2 regions of the Chitinophaga sp. NPDC101104 genome follow, and region 1 is predicted to be linked to the other one. Evidence: riboswitches for the same ligand, from Rfam matches in the RefSeq annotation. Region 1 holds a riboswitch; the other holds the start of a gene.
What was found. Region 1 has a riboswitch for thiamine pyrophosphate ahead of thiS (sulfur carrier protein ThiS). Riboswitches for the same ligand answer to the same signal wherever they lie in the genome.
Positions count from the first base shown of each region.

Region 2: it holds a riboswitch for thiamine pyrophosphate, as region 1 does, so the genes downstream of both, ACQKLP_RS06780 (TonB-dependent receptor) here and thiS (sulfur carrier protein ThiS) in region 1, are expected to answer to the same signal.

Region 1 is NZ_JBNNSF010000001.1:183,832-191,219, forward strand. It holds gene thiC (phosphomethylpyrimidine synthase ThiC) at 1-1,636, opposite strand, end outside; gene thiS (sulfur carrier protein ThiS) at 2,215-2,418, opposite strand; TPP riboswitch at 2,469-2,570, opposite strand; gene ACQKLP_RS00845 (sugar O-acetyltransferase) at 3,142-3,717, shown strand; gene ACQKLP_RS00850 (lipocalin family protein) at 3,755-4,243, shown strand; gene ACQKLP_RS00855 (hypothetical protein) at 4,344-4,652, shown strand; gene ACQKLP_RS00860 (hypothetical protein) at 4,810-5,088, opposite strand; gene ACQKLP_RS00865 (sterol desaturase family protein) at 5,097-5,936, opposite strand; gene dnaN (DNA polymerase III subunit beta) at 6,234-7,352, opposite strand.
Region 2 is NZ_JBNNSF010000001.1:1,653,784-1,661,171, forward strand. It holds gene ACQKLP_RS06775 (AraC family transcriptional regulator ligand-binding domain-containing protein) at 1-106, shown strand, start outside; gene ACQKLP_RS06780 (TonB-dependent receptor) at 170-2,542, opposite strand; TPP riboswitch at 2,648-2,740, opposite strand; gene ACQKLP_RS06785 (single-stranded DNA-binding protein) at 2,916-3,323, shown strand; gene ACQKLP_RS06790 (YgiT-type zinc finger protein) at 3,838-4,071, shown strand; tRNA gene ACQKLP_RS06795 (tRNA-Met) at 4,936-5,007, shown strand; tRNA gene ACQKLP_RS06800 (tRNA-Met) at 5,555-5,626, shown strand; gene era (GTPase Era) at 5,826-6,701, shown strand; gene der (ribosome biogenesis GTPase Der) at 6,727-7,388, shown strand, end outside.

The sequences.
Region 1 (7,388 bases):
GATAACTGCGGGCAGTATCGGGGTCGAGCGATAGGTTGAACTGGTCTTCCCAACGGAACTCGAAGCGCGCCTGGCTGAGAGCGTTGTCCCGGTGCTGCGCGCCCGGATGTCCTTTCGCCAGGTCTGCCGCATGTGCCGCCAGTTTGTAGGTGATCACGCCCTGTTTTACGTCATCCCGGTCGGGGAGGCCCAGGTGTTCCTTCGGTGTAACATAACACAGCATGGCCGTGCCATACCAGCCGATCATCGCCGCGCCGATAGCGGAAGTAATATGGTCGTATCCCGGGGCGATGTCGGTAGTGAGGGGGCCGAGCGTATAGAAAGGCGCTTCGTGGCAATGTTCCAGCTGTTTGTCCATGTTCTCCTTGATGAGGTGCATAGGCACGTGTCCCGGGCCTTCGATCATTACCTGCACATCCTGCTTCCAGGCGCGGTGGGTCAGTTCGCCGAGGGTTTCCAGTTCCCCGAACTGAGCCGCATCGTTGGCATCGGCGATGGAGCCGGGGCGGAGGCCGTCGCCCAGGGAGAAGGAGACGTCGTACGCTTTCATGATTTCGCATATCTCGTCGAAATGCGTGTAGAGGAAGTTTTCCTGGTGATGGGCGAGGCACCATTTCGCCATGATGGAACCCCCGCGCGAAACGATGCCCGTCATCCTTTTGGCGGTCAACGGAACATAGCGGAGCAGCACACCGGCATGGATCGTGAAATAATCGACGCCCTGCTCGGCCTGTTCGATCAATGTGTCGCGGAAGATTTCCCAGGTAAGGGCTTCGGCTTTGCCGTTCACTTTTTCCAGCGCCTGGTAAATAGGGACGGTCCCGAGGGGGACAGGGCAGTTCCGGATGATCCATTCGCGGGTTTCATGGATGTTTTTGCCGGTACTGAGGTCCATGATGGTATCTGCTCCCCAGCGACAAGCCCATACTGCCTTTTCCACCTCTTCTTCGATAGACGAGCTGACGGCGGAATTGCCGATGTTGGCGTTGATTTTGACGAGGAAATTGCGCCCGATGATCATGGGCTCACTTTCCGGATGATTGATGTTGGCGGGGATGATGGCCCTGCCGGCGGCGATTTCACTGCGGACGAACTCCGGAGTTATAAGCCTGGGCGCATTGCCCGTACCGCGATGTTGTTGCCAGAGCGGGTCTCCGTCCCGGAAAGCGACGTCTGCCCGTTGATTTTCCCGGATAGCGATGTATTCCATCTCAGGAGTAATGATGCCTTTGCGGGCGTAGTGCAGTTGGGTGACGTTGGAGCCGGCGCGCGCCTTGCGCGGCAGCGGCGGTTCACCCGTGCGGAGGTGCGCCAGGGCAGGATCTGCGAGGCGGGCGCGGCCGTAGTCGGAAGTCAGGGCTGGCAGCGTAAGAACGTCTCCCCTTTCGTCGATCCAGTTTTCGCGGAATCGGGGCAGCCCTTTCGCGGGGTCTATGAAAATGGAAGGGTCGGTATAAGGGCCGCTGGTATCGTACACCGTAACGGAAGGATTCGGTGTGGAAGCGCCCTGGCGGCCATGAGCGCGCGTGTCTGTCTGGGAGATTTCGCGCATGGCTACTTGAATGTCTGGCCTGGAACCCTCGACATAGATCTTCTGTGAGGCAGGAAATGGCGTGCGGGTAATACGGTGTTGCATGTTGAAAAAGATAAAAGGTTACGAATGGGCATGAAGAGGGCCTTACGTCCCCGGGAGGCGCAAAAGCTCGTCCGGCTCCTTGTGATTGGTGCGGATGCCGGTAAATAATAATTGATGTGCCGTGATCAGCGATTGCGGGCAGCTACGCCGGAAGCGTTGTTGCGCCTTCGTCTTTGTTAATGGACGATGACGATGCGGATTCCTGTGTCAGTCAGCGATGGTGGATGGCTTCGTTGGAAAGCAATCTGGTGGTAGCCAGACGTTATTGCCAACAAAGGCGCGTATTCCTGCCTGGTCTCCCGGCAATTCCCGGCAATGGAACATGGAAGCAACACTGGTCACCGTTGCCAATGACCGGCAGTGATGATGCGTAATCAATTTCAATCTATGAACGACGATTTAACACGTTATAAAGTGTTGCCGGTTGAACCATTCAACACCGTCATTTTATGTGAGGGTGATTGATTGTGCTCCGGAGTATGCAGGCATCAAACGGAACCTGCCCACTGAACGCGAAACCGTCTGGGATCTCGAAATGAAAACCGTACCAATAGCGCGCATCGCTGACGCAGTCCCCATTATCCGCCCTGGGTGGCCTGGATAATGGTCACCTGATCGTCTGGCACAAGCAGGGTACTGGGCCAGTCTGGCCTGGGTATGACCCTTCGGTTCACCGCTACGGCGATACCTTTGCCGGTTGAAAGCTGAATAAACTGTAAGAGCGCAGTAACGGAGGTTTCCGGCTGCACCGCATAAAGTTTATTGTTTACAAGCACTTCCATGTTTGCAAGGAATTTAAGTGAAACAATAAACTTTAAGGATGTGAGAGAAGGAGTTCAGTATTACTTTTCCCTACGGCAGTGTGAACTGCATCAGGTACTGAGGGTATCATCTCAGTTTTCCCGTTTCCGGGAAAACACCCCTAAAGTGATTACAAATCTAAGCGATGAAGGGCCAATTTCCAAATTGGATAAAACACACACATTCATATGACGCGAAATTCGCATCGCTACAGTGAGAATGCTCTTTGAAATTCCTTAGTCGCCGATCCTTCCAAAATAAAGCACGCCCTGGCACCCTAGTTCCGGAGAAAGAAAGCCGAACTTGTAACGATATTAATACGAATTTGACGAGAAGTTGTCCACACCGATACACGGATGATGTTCATGGTATGTAAAACTCGTGTCAGCTTCATCCGTTTTGAATAGAAGCGCAAAACATAAAAGTTCCCCACGCAATCTAAAAACCACGATAAATTTTTCATAGGCAAAAACAATAGAAAAAAGCACTCGTAAAAACTTTCACCATTGGCATTCACCAAAATCAGTATTTGCCCAATTTGCCAAGAGCCTTGTCGATAGAGGAAAGCATCGTTTCCCGGAAATGGCCATGGACTTCATGGAGCGTATTGGGACGGTCCATCATTTAACCGAACGAACTATTGGGAATAATTAAAGTATTCCGGTAAAGGCATCAACATCCATCATTCCACTAACTTTATCCCTATGGAAGCATTAAATAACGCCGAAGTCAAGATCATTCACCGGCAAACTCCGGAATCTTCCGCGATGGTAGCCAACACCCGCCGCGCCATGACCCTCACCGCAGCCATCAACCGGCTAACGTTCAATGACGCCGACCAGGTCCGCGAACTGTTCAGTCAGCTGATCGGGCAGACGGTCGACGAAAAATTCATCCTCATCCCGCCCTTCTACACCGCCGGAGGGAACGAAATCCGCGTAGGCCGCAATGTTTTCATCAATCAGAACTGTACGTTTTATGACCTCGGTGGCCTCGATATCGGCGACGACGTCATGATCGGGCCAAACGTCAGCATTATTACCACCGGCCACCCCGTAGACCCCACAGCCCGCCGCGCCATCACCATCGGGAAACCCATCGTGATCGGGAGCAATGTCTGGATCGCGGCAGGCGCCATCATCATCGGGGGAGTAACGATCGGTGAAAACTCGGTAGTAGCCGCAGGAGCGGTGGTGACGAAAAACGTACCCCCGAACACTCTGGTCGGCGGCAATCCTGCACGGATTATTCGCGCGATCGGGACACAACCACCTGTTTAGCATTATCTTTGATAGGATACATTAAACAACCATTCGTATGACCCGCATCCTCCTGCCAGCGATCCTCCTCCTCGCCGCCGCTTGTAACAACGGCGAAGGTGAGGCGCATAAAGACAGTGTAGCCGTTACCGGAAGCGACACCATCTTCATCGAACGGCCGCTGGAGCCCGCCGTGGCATTGGATGCTGTTCATGTCGATTCCACTCTTCTCCCCGGCCGCTGGGTACAGCCCGCCGAAGGGGTAGACACCCTCCTCCTCGGGTTTCAACTCAAAAAAGGAGGCAAAGCCTCCTCCATCCAGCTGGAATCCCTCAAATACCAATCCTGGAGCATCCATAACGACACCCTCCTCCTCCACGGCCTCGCCGGATACTCCAAAGCAGACACTATCTTCCTGCAGACAGACACCCTCCTCATCCGGGAACTCTCCGATACCGCCCTCCGCGTCCACCCCGTAAACGCCGCAGAAGGCCATATCGAAACGTTCAAACGCCAAACCTCCACCGGTTCCAAAAAACGCAGGTAACCACCAGCTTAATTCCCGGAAACACCACGCCAGCAAGCTTTCTGCAAATTCCGCCAAAAACATTTTTCCGGGAAATCCTCCCCGCTGGTTTTAGGGCGAAGTGACGCAAATCCATTTATGCATCGGAACGGTAAAAGGTCAGCAAACCCAGGCCGGTCTTTCCCGCGCAATGCAGGATGGGATTGGATGGATCAGCCATGGTAAAGGTTTTCAGGGGAAGTTGACCGCGTTTGGCAGCAAGAAAGCAGGAATTAAGGGCAACGGGACGCAAAAGCAAAGAACAACCCCTTCCGGCGAAAATTTCGCCGGAAATGCTCCGTTTGCCCGTAAAAGGAAAGAAAATCATCCGCCGGCTACCTTTCCAGGTGGCGACTGCATCATCAGCGTTGTTTCATGGATATCGGGATAGGAGGACCGGCCTTTCGGGTTACAAAGGGTCGCTTCGGCCAGGGAGTCAACAGGATAGTAACGCAAGTTCCCCGTTCAGGATTCGGGAGGTTCTTCATCAGGCGGGTATGGTTTTCACCATCGCCTAAGAGAGGAACTTGCGGTCCAGCTTGCGCTGTTTACAGGTTATACATTTGCCAGATCCCGATCGCAGTGGCTACGATCGCTAAAAACAAACCGGCAACGGTCATTTGCAATTCATCAATATTCTTGCGGGCAATAACGGCCGAAACCACGCAAAGCGCAACTCCCGCCGAGCCCATGTAAACCGATGCTTCGGGCGATTTAGTGATGAAAGCGAACGCAGCGGCAACTACGCCGATGAAAATGGATGCAAAACCTGCAATCTTGGGCAGACTTGTTGGGTGGTGCATTGTGTACGAATTATAAGTGATCAAAAAATTGGCTATTGGTGCAATCCTGTCTGTTGATGTTGCGGGTCCGCGACCGGCACATCTTCCCACGGTGTCTTCAGCAAGGGCCCGATCTGCTGATATCGTTCATCCAGGTACTCATCCAACCCATAACGAAGACGGGTCGTATCTTTCACGGTCACGAACGTGCCAAATAGGCGGTCCCAGATAGAAAATATATTGGCGTAATTCGAATCGGTCTCCGGTTGATAACGGCTGTGATGCACCTTGTGCATGTCCGGCGAAACGATCACCCAGCTCAGCGCCCTGTCCACCGCCTGCGGCAAATGGATATTGGCGTGGTTGAACTGGCTCATGAATGCGGAGAGCGACTGGTAAAACATCACCATCCACATCGGCACGCCCATCGTGAAAATGGCCAACAGCAGCGCGCCCACCCTGAAAACACTCTCCACCGGGTGATGCCGCAAAGCCGTAGTGGCATCTACCGCCGTGTCTGTATGGTGGATTTTGTGGAAATGCCACATCCACGCCGTTTTGTGTTGTACCCAATGCACCAGCCAGGCCCCGATGAAATCCATCATCATTACCGCCAGCAGGCAATGCAGCCAAACCGGCATCCCGAAGAGGTACAACAGCCCGAAGGGCTTGCTGGCCGTCCAGTCAGACACACTTACGATCAAAAAAGCGAACCCCAGGTTTACCAGCGCCGTGGTCAGCGTGAAAAACAGGTTCGTGCCCGCATGTTTGAACCGGTTATTCCGGAACCGCATCCTCGGGATCACGCCTTCGATCACCCAGAGGAGCACCAGCCCAGCTACCAGCATCGCGGTGCGGTAGTGTGATGGTATATGTTCGAAAAACTCCATCATTCGTACCAGCGTTTCGGGTCGTGTAAGCGGACCAGTTATGAATCCTTACGGTTGTTATCACTTAGAAATTACGACATTTTGCCCAATAGTGGCGGGTTTCAGCCCATATATTTCTTACGGCTGAAGGAAGGTTTTCATTCATAGATTTATTTATATAACAAGAAAAAATTAAGCGTGGAGAGAAAATGGGGTTTGGGAGAAGAATGCCGGAATTGTTTAATATATAATGGTTTTCCATGGGAAATAAAAAAGCCGCCTTTTGACGGGCGGCTTTTTCTATGCGGATTCGTTCGATGATCAGTTGTTCATCAGCAGGGGCATCACCAGCATGAGCAGGTCTTCCTCTTCGGCTTTTTCTACCGGGCGGAGGATGCCGGCCTTGGTCGGCGCGCTCAGGTCGATGGTGATTTCGTCTCCCTCTGCTGCGTGCAGCATTTCGATGAGGAATTTGGCGTTGAAAGCGATCTGCATGTCCTCGCCGCTGTACTGGCAGCTCATGCGCTCGTTACCTTCGAAAGAGAAGTCCACATCCTGCGCGGAAAGCTGCAGCTCGGAGCCGCTGATGCTCAGCGCCACCTGGTTGGTGCTCTTGTTGGCGAACACGCTCACCCGCTTCAGGGCGTTCTGGAAATCGCTTTTCACGAGGGTGAGGCGGTACGGATTGTCTTTCGGGATCACCACTTTATAATCGGGGAAACGCGCGTCGATCAGGCGGCAGATCATTTGTGCGTTCTCGTGGGAAACGAAGAAGTGGTTGCTGCTGTAGGCGATGCGGATCTCGCTTTCGTTATCGGGAATAGCGGATTTCAGCAGGTTCAGCGGCTTTTTGGGGACGATGAAAGTATCGTCCTGCGGGCATTTCACGTCCGTCCGAACGTACTTTACCAGCCGGTGCGCGTCCGTAGCCACGAAAGTGATATTGTCCGGGTGGAGCTCGAAGAACACGCCGGTCATCTGTGGGCGGAGATCGTCGTTGCTAACGGCGAACAGCGTTTTGTTGATGGCCGTGAGCAGTGCAGAGGAGATCATGGTGAAATTGGTGGCGTCTTCTGCCGCGGGCTCTTTCGGGAAGTTCTCCGGGTTTTCGCCCATCACCTTGTATTTACCGTTGTCGGAAGTGATTTCGACAGCGAAGGAATTGAGATCGATGTTGAAGGTCAGCGGTTGATCGGGCAGGTTCTTCAGGGAATCCATGAGGATCTTGGCCGGGATACAGATGCGGCCGCTTTCCTTGGCCTCTACCTCCAGTTTCACCTTCATCACGGTTTCCAGGTCGGTGGCCACAACGGTCAGCTCATTCTTTTCGATCTGGAAAAGAAAATCTTCGAGAATGGGCAGCACGGTGTTGGAGTTGATCACGCCGCTGATCTGTTGCAATTGTTTCAGTAAAGTGGAGGAAGAAACGATAAACTTCATAAGGTTACTTAATAATTGTTGCAAATGTAAGGCAAA
Region 2 (7,388 bases), 1.5 Mb from region 1:
CGTCAAAGACATCGCGTATATGCTTGGCTACAACGAGTCGAGCGCCTTCCTCAAAGCCTTCAAACGGTGGACGGGCAAGACGCCCGGCGAAATGCGCATGGCATAAAAAGACGAAGCCGGCGTTGTGCGCCGGCTTCAATACTTGGTTCGGATATGGTTTTCATGAACGTTACAGACCGATTTTCACACCGGCCATAAAATTAATGCCCGCCATAGGGAAATAATTATTGATCGCTTTCATGGTGCCGCCTTCCAGGTAACCGTAGGTGTAGCCATTGGGCGCGTATTGTTTATCGGTAAGATTGTAGGCGATGAACTGGAGTCCCAGCTCGCGGAAGATCCGCTGCGGAACGGTGTAGTTGAGGCGCAGGTCGGTAACGGCGTAGCCATCGAGCCGGCGGTTTTTATCGCCTGAATTGTCGAGGTATTGCGGGCCTACGCCTTTCTCGACGAGGTCTGCCGAAAATCCTTTGAACGGCCGGAACGTCAGCGTAGCGCCGCCCACGAAAGAAGGGGAGAACGCGATTTCCGTGCTTTCGTAGGTCTGCGGTTTCTGGCCGCCGTTGTCCCAATCGTCGAGGTACTCCGTGAATGCGCTGATGCGGTTGCGGCTGAAAGCAGCGTTCGCCTGAACGGTGAACCATGCGGCGGGCGTGTATTGTCCTTCCACTTCGATCCCCAGGCGATAGCTTTCCGGGATGTTGGTGCGGGCATATGCGCCTACGTCGTTGATACGGCCGGTGGGCACGAGCTGGTTGCGGTAGTTCATGTAGTACACGTTCGCCTGAACGCCAGCGTTGGCGCCGCGCCAAACGTAGCCTGCTTCGAGGTTACGGAGGGTTTCATGCAGCGGGGCCTGTGCGCCGCCCACTTCGAAATCGTCGCGGTTCGGCTCCTTGTTGCCGATGGCGTAAGAAGCGTAAACGTGTTGGCGTTCGTTGATCGTGAAAGTGGCGCCGCCTTTGGGATTGAAGAAATCGTATTTTTTATGTTGACGGATGCCCGGGTTCTTGCGGAAACCGTCGAGCTCGTAGTTCACGTGCCTGTATTGCAGGTCGGCAAAGAGTTTCAGTTTGCTGGTCAACGCGTATTCACCTTTCCAGTAAACGTTCAGGTCGGTCTTGAGCGCGTCGAGGTCATACCAGCGGAAGTCTTTGTCGAATCCGCCTTTTTCCGCCCAGATCACTTTACCATAATGGTTTCCTTCGTACTTGTTCCAGCCGCCGCCTGCCGTCCAGGTGAACCTTTTGAGGTCGTGACGGATGGAAAAGATGCCGCCGTAGAAGTGGTTGTCGAGCCACAACTGGCGGATGAGGTCGCTTTGATGCGTGGTATCGCCATCGTGTACGGGGCCGGTGATGCCATAATCCGCGTACCAGTCGTTTTCCCGCCAGTTTTCATAGTAACCCTTGCCGCGGGTGTAATGCAGGGCGGCATTGAAATGGAGGTTGGAGCGGAAGGCGTGGTTGAACAGCAGCTGGTAATGGTCTTGCTGGTAATTATCGGTTTCGTTGTCGTAGAACCCGCCTTTATCCATTTTTCCGTTGGGGTTGTACGTCCGGCCGTATTCCTTGATCTCGGCGTCGGTGGAGCCGGTCCAGGCCTGGTAGGTTTTTTCCTTGCCGGAGAAGACGTTGAGGCGGATGGAGGATTTACCGGCGATGTAGGCGAAAGAGGTGTAGAAAGATTTGAGGTCGGAGGTGGCGCGGTCTATATACCCGTTTGAGGAGATTTTCGACAGGCGCACATCGGCGGTGAAGTGATCGTTGATCAACCCGGAGCCTGCGCTGACGGTGGTTTTCCAGCTGTCGAACGAGCCGTAGGAGGCGTTGATTTCGCCGTATGCTTTATCGCGGAATTCGTTGGTGGACAGGTTGAGCGATGCGCCGAAAGCGCCGGCGCCGTTGGTGGAGGTGCCTACGCCGCGTTGCAGCTGGATGCTGGAAACGGAGGAGGCGAAGTCGGGCATGTTGACGAAGAAAGTGCCTTGTGATTCCGCGTCGTTAATGGGGATGCCGTTAACGGTGACGTTGATGCGGGTGATGTCGGAGCCACGGACGCGCAGGCCGGTGTATCCGATGCCGGCCCCGGCGTCGGAGTTGGTGGTGACGGACGGGAGTTGGTTGAGGAGGAGGGGGAGGTCTTGTCCCAGGTTTTGTTTGGCGATGTCTTCGCGGCGGAGCTCGGACTTGGTGAAGGGCGAGTTGGTGCCGGCGCGGAGGGAGGTGATTTCCACGGGTTTCACGAACAGTCCGGTTTCGGAGAGGGTGAAATGCAGTGTGGAGGTGCCTTTACGGAGGGTGTCCCTGGCGGGGGCGTATCCGAGGAAGCTGGCCTGTACGATGGCGGGCTGTTGTTTGGGAAGGGGGAGTGAGAATCGGCCGCTGGCGTCGGTGATAGCGGAGGGGCCGTTAAGAATGGCGATGGTGGCGCCTTCCAGTGGTTGGCCGGTGCGCGCGTCGGTGGCGGTGCCGGAGAGTGTTCTTTGTGCCAGTGCGGCGGTGGTGCAGCAAAGCAGGGCAAAGAGCAGGAGATGTTTCATGATCGGTTCCTGTTTATGACGGTTTAAAGGTTCGATGACCAATAGCGGAGCTGGGCCGGTGAAGGCCGCGCCGATGTACTATCGCAATAAAAACAGGTAAGTAGGAAATGTGCCGCTTACCTTTCCTTACCAGCATTACCTGGTTAGGTTCAACGGGTTTGATCTCAGCCTGATAGTAAGGCACCCCGAGGTGAAAAGGGCCGTTTACGGGCCCGTATTCTGGGCAAAGGTAGCTATAGCGCCCGAAAAAAGCCGAAATAATTTTTCGTGTTTTGAAAATTGCCTTAACTTACGATTCGTTAACCCGATACTGCTTTCTGATAGAATAATTCCCATAGCCAACTTTTTTATTTGTTAACCTAAATCACAAACAATGATTAAGATTCAATTGATCGGTCACCTGGGTAAGAATGCTGTTTTGCATGAGGTGAACGGTAAGCAGGTGCTGAATTTCAGTGTGGCGCATAATGAGCGTTACAAGAATGCGCAGGGCGTGGCGCAGGAGCGCACGATCTGGGCCGACTGTGCGATGTGGGCGCCGAATGCGGTGGGGGCTTATCTGCTGCAGGGGACGTACGTGTATGTGGAGGGGGTGCCATTCCTGGATATGTACACGACGCAGAGTGGTTCGCCGGCATGTGCGCTGAAGGTGCGGGTCACGAACGTGCAGTTGTTGAATCACGGTCCGCGGCTGGAGGGGAAGCCCGGGGGCGAGGGTTCCCAGGAGGGCGGACTGGCGGCCCCGGTGCCGGAAGACGTGACGGAGGAGCTGCCGTTTTGATGCGTCACTAAACTGATCCATGTTATTTCGATGATAAGTACAGGCAGCCGGCTGGAACGGCCCGGCTGCCTGCATCCATACCCCTGGGCCGGTGCGCGGCTTGGGGTGGGAGAGGTGTGTGCTTTCGGGGGGGAGGGGGAATGATGGGTGATATAGCCAATTCAATGGCGGACGGTTAGAATTTAGATTAAGCGGGTCGAAAGAACAGTAAAATGTGTTGATTGATTGAGTATTAAATGGAAGATTGATTATTGAAACAGCCGATTCAAAGGTGGGTGGAAGGAATATGAGAATGAGTTGATGTAATGGATGGTTAAAAAAGCTGACTGATAGGGAAATAAAATGAAAGTATCGGGTAGGTGATATTGCGTTTTATGTGCAGTGATGAAAGTTGAAGTGTGAAGTCGAAAGGAAAGTCATTCCAGCTATATGGGATGTACCTGTTTGTTAAGAGCGAATTCGGTAAAAGGAGCCGGTAAGGAAACGAGCTTTATTCACCGAAAATTTAGACAATATGGAATGTACGAAATGCAGCAAAGGAAAAAGAGAACGGGGACAAGTCAGCGTTTATCTTGAAAGAGATGACGCCGTATTCGTAGTTCGTGGCGTTCCCGCGGATATCTGCGACGCATGTGGATATTACGACGTGTCTCCTGAAATTATGGATATACTGGAAAAGAAAGCAACGAACATTCTCCAACAGGAAGCGCATATGAAGTTAATGCATTTGCGGCCGGGATCGGCATAACTGGCTGTGATAAACTACGGTAAATCCGGTGGGTGGAACACATACATTCATATCTGAATTGGCTGTATAACATCAAACAGGAATGGTTAGGCCTGTATTTGATTACCGCGTCAACGGAGATGACAGCGGTAAGGATACATGGTTTGATAGCAATTGATATTGTTGTCGTCCGTAACAAGGAAAACAACGGATATTGTTGTAGTTCGGCATGATTTTACAAGGCGAATGTTGACAACTGCGGTCGGCCCGACTTGTGGAACACTTACATTTATTTCCGATTTGTCTGTATGACTTACAGGTGGGAATAGTTGTGCCGGTACCCATTTTCCGAGTCGATAAAGATGATCATGGTATATTTATATTGTTTCATGAATGTATCGTCATAATGGAAGTGACTGCAGTCATTCATCTTAGATGAACACAGTTGAAATTGTTTCATTTCGGCCTGGTGCTGCACGGCGAGCGCTGGCAACAGGAGTAATCTTGACTTGTGGAATGCATACATTTATTTTCGATTTGGCGGTATAATTTCCAAACAGGAATGACAGTGCCAGTAATCAATTTCCATGTTGACGGAGACGGCTGTGGCATGAATGTGTTGCTTCACATGAATGTATTGTTTCATGGAAAGGGAAATTGCCGTTAGCCTTCGGCGGGAAACACAAATGAGATTGTTGTAGTCAGGGTTGTTTCAGGTGTCAACGGTTGCTAACAGCATGCTTTTATGGATTTGGAAGAAAAAATATTTTCGGCTGTAACCTTTTGTGGTGGATGGTTTTGGTGTAATTAGAATTTATTTCTCCAGGGGGAATGAAAAATAAATTTCGCTTTAGGAAATATTTTCACTTACATTTGCACCCACATTGCGAGGTAGAGCAGAGGTAGCTCGTCGGGCTCATAACCCGAAGGTCAGAGGTTCGAATCCCCTCCTCGCTACAGCGGAAACCGCGATCACAGTAATAAGTGTTCGCGGTTTTTTTTGTTGCATTTTTTCGCAAGCCCCAATTACAATCCTATGCCCGAATAGATGGAGCATTTCTTTACGGCTATCCCGGTTCTTTTCGTAATGGAACTGGTTTTATAGAAAATACACCGCCAGAAATAATGAACTCACCCGTTAATTGCCAAAGCCAGTGTGACTTGATATCCTTCCCGATTCTTTCTTATTAAATCCGGAAGGCGTAGGTACAACAGGTAAAACGTACTCGATGGGATGGGCCAAGGTGTTAAATAGCAATTTCGAATACTTCAAAGATTAGCTTTACAGGGTTTGAAAGCTTACATGGCAAAAGCTATCTAAATGTGTCATAATGCCATTGTTAGCACCCGCCACCTCACAAAATCGTACAGCTTGTAAAATTTTTTTATTCCCTTGTAACCAGCCGTAGGGAAGCGTCCCCGGCCAATCACTAACAACAGTAATCCCCTAATTCCCAAAAAATATTTGTCAACCAATATAATTCCCTTACCTTTGCAACCACATTGCGAGGTAGAGCAGAGGTAGCTCGTCGGGCTCATAACCCGAAGGTCAGAGGTTCGAATCCCCTCCTCGCTACGAAAGAAAGTCGGAATCCCGCTCCCGGAGCGGGATTCACTTTTTTATAAACATCAGGGCCACACGTACGGATATCCGCAAAAATGCACCGTCTATCGAATCATGCCGAACCGCTTCGGCTTTTTTTATTTGTGCTACCTTTGCAGCCGAACTCCCCGGTATCACATCCCCGAGGCCGTTCAACGAATTAAATTTTATAATGATGCATCGCGCAGGTTTTGTCAATATTTTCGGGAAACCGAACGCAGGAAAATCAACCCTCCTGAACGCCATCCTCGGCGAAAAACTCGCCATCGTTTCCCCTAAAGTCCAAACCACCCGCCACCGCATCACCGGCGTTCTCACCGAGCCCGGCTACCAGATCGTCTTCTCGGACACCCCCGGCATCATCGACCCGAAGTATAAAATGCACGAGAAAATGATGTCGGCCGTGAAATCCGCCCTCGAAGACGCCGACGTTGCCCTCCTCCTTATGGACGGCCGCGATAACCTCGACGAATGCCTCGAGCTCTTCGGTTCCCTCAAGCTAAAAGGCACCTCCATCCTCGTTATCAACAAGATGGACAACCTCGAAGCCCCCGCCATCGAAGAAATCAAAGCCAAATGCCTCGCCTGGGGCAAAGCCAAATCCGTCGTCTTCATCTCCGCCATCCAGAAGAAAAATATCGACCTCCTCAAAAAGGAAATCGTTCAGCTCCTCCCCGAAAGCGAGCCCTTCTACCCGGAAGACACGCTCACAGACCGCTCTACCCGCTTCTTCGTAGCCGAAATGGTCCGTGAACAGATCTTCCACCTCTTCGAAGACGAAATCCCCTATCACACCGCCGTGGTAGTCACCCTCTTCCAGGAAAAACAAACACTGACCAAAATATCCGCCGATATCGTCGTAACCCGCGAAACGCAAAAAGGCATCATCCTCGGCGAAAGGGGACGGTCCATCCGCGAAATCGGGTCACGCGCCAGACAGGAAATCGAAAAATTCCTCGACCGGAAAGTTTTCCTCGAGCTCCATGTCAAAGTGCGCGACAAATGGCGCGATAACGATAATTACCTCCGTGAATACGGATTATTGTAAACAACGACTTTAAAATCAGAATAATATGCCAGGGTTCACAGTAGCCATCGTCGGACGCCCGAACGTTGGGAAATCCACCCTCTTCAACCGCCTGCTCGAACAACGCAAGGCCATCGTCGACGACGTCAGCGGCGTTACCCGCGACCGCCAGTACGGCATCGCCGATTGGAACGGCAAAACCTTCAACGTCATCGACACCGGCGGCTTCGTATCCCGCTCCGAAGACGTGTTCGAACGCGAGATCCGCAAACAGGTGAAAATCGCCATGGAAGAAGCCAACGTGCTCATTTTCATGTGCGACGTGACCACCGGCATCACCGATCTCGACGCCGATGTGGCCGACCTGCTCCGCCGCTCCTCCAAACCCGTGTACCTCGCCGTTAACAAGGTAGACAACCACGAACGCCAGCTCGAAGCCACCGAATTCTATTCCCTGGGCTTCGAAAACATACATTTCCTTTCTTCCATGACCGGTAGCGGTACGGGCGAACTGCTCGACGATATCGCCGCCCTCATCCCCGAAGAAGAACAGGCGACCAATGAAAACGACGGCATCCCCAAGATCGCCATCATTGGCCAGCCGAACGTAGGTAAATCCTCGCTCCTCAACGCCCTCATCGGCGAAGAGCGCAACATCGTTTCCGACATCGCCGGCACTACCCGCGATACCATCCATACCCGCTACCG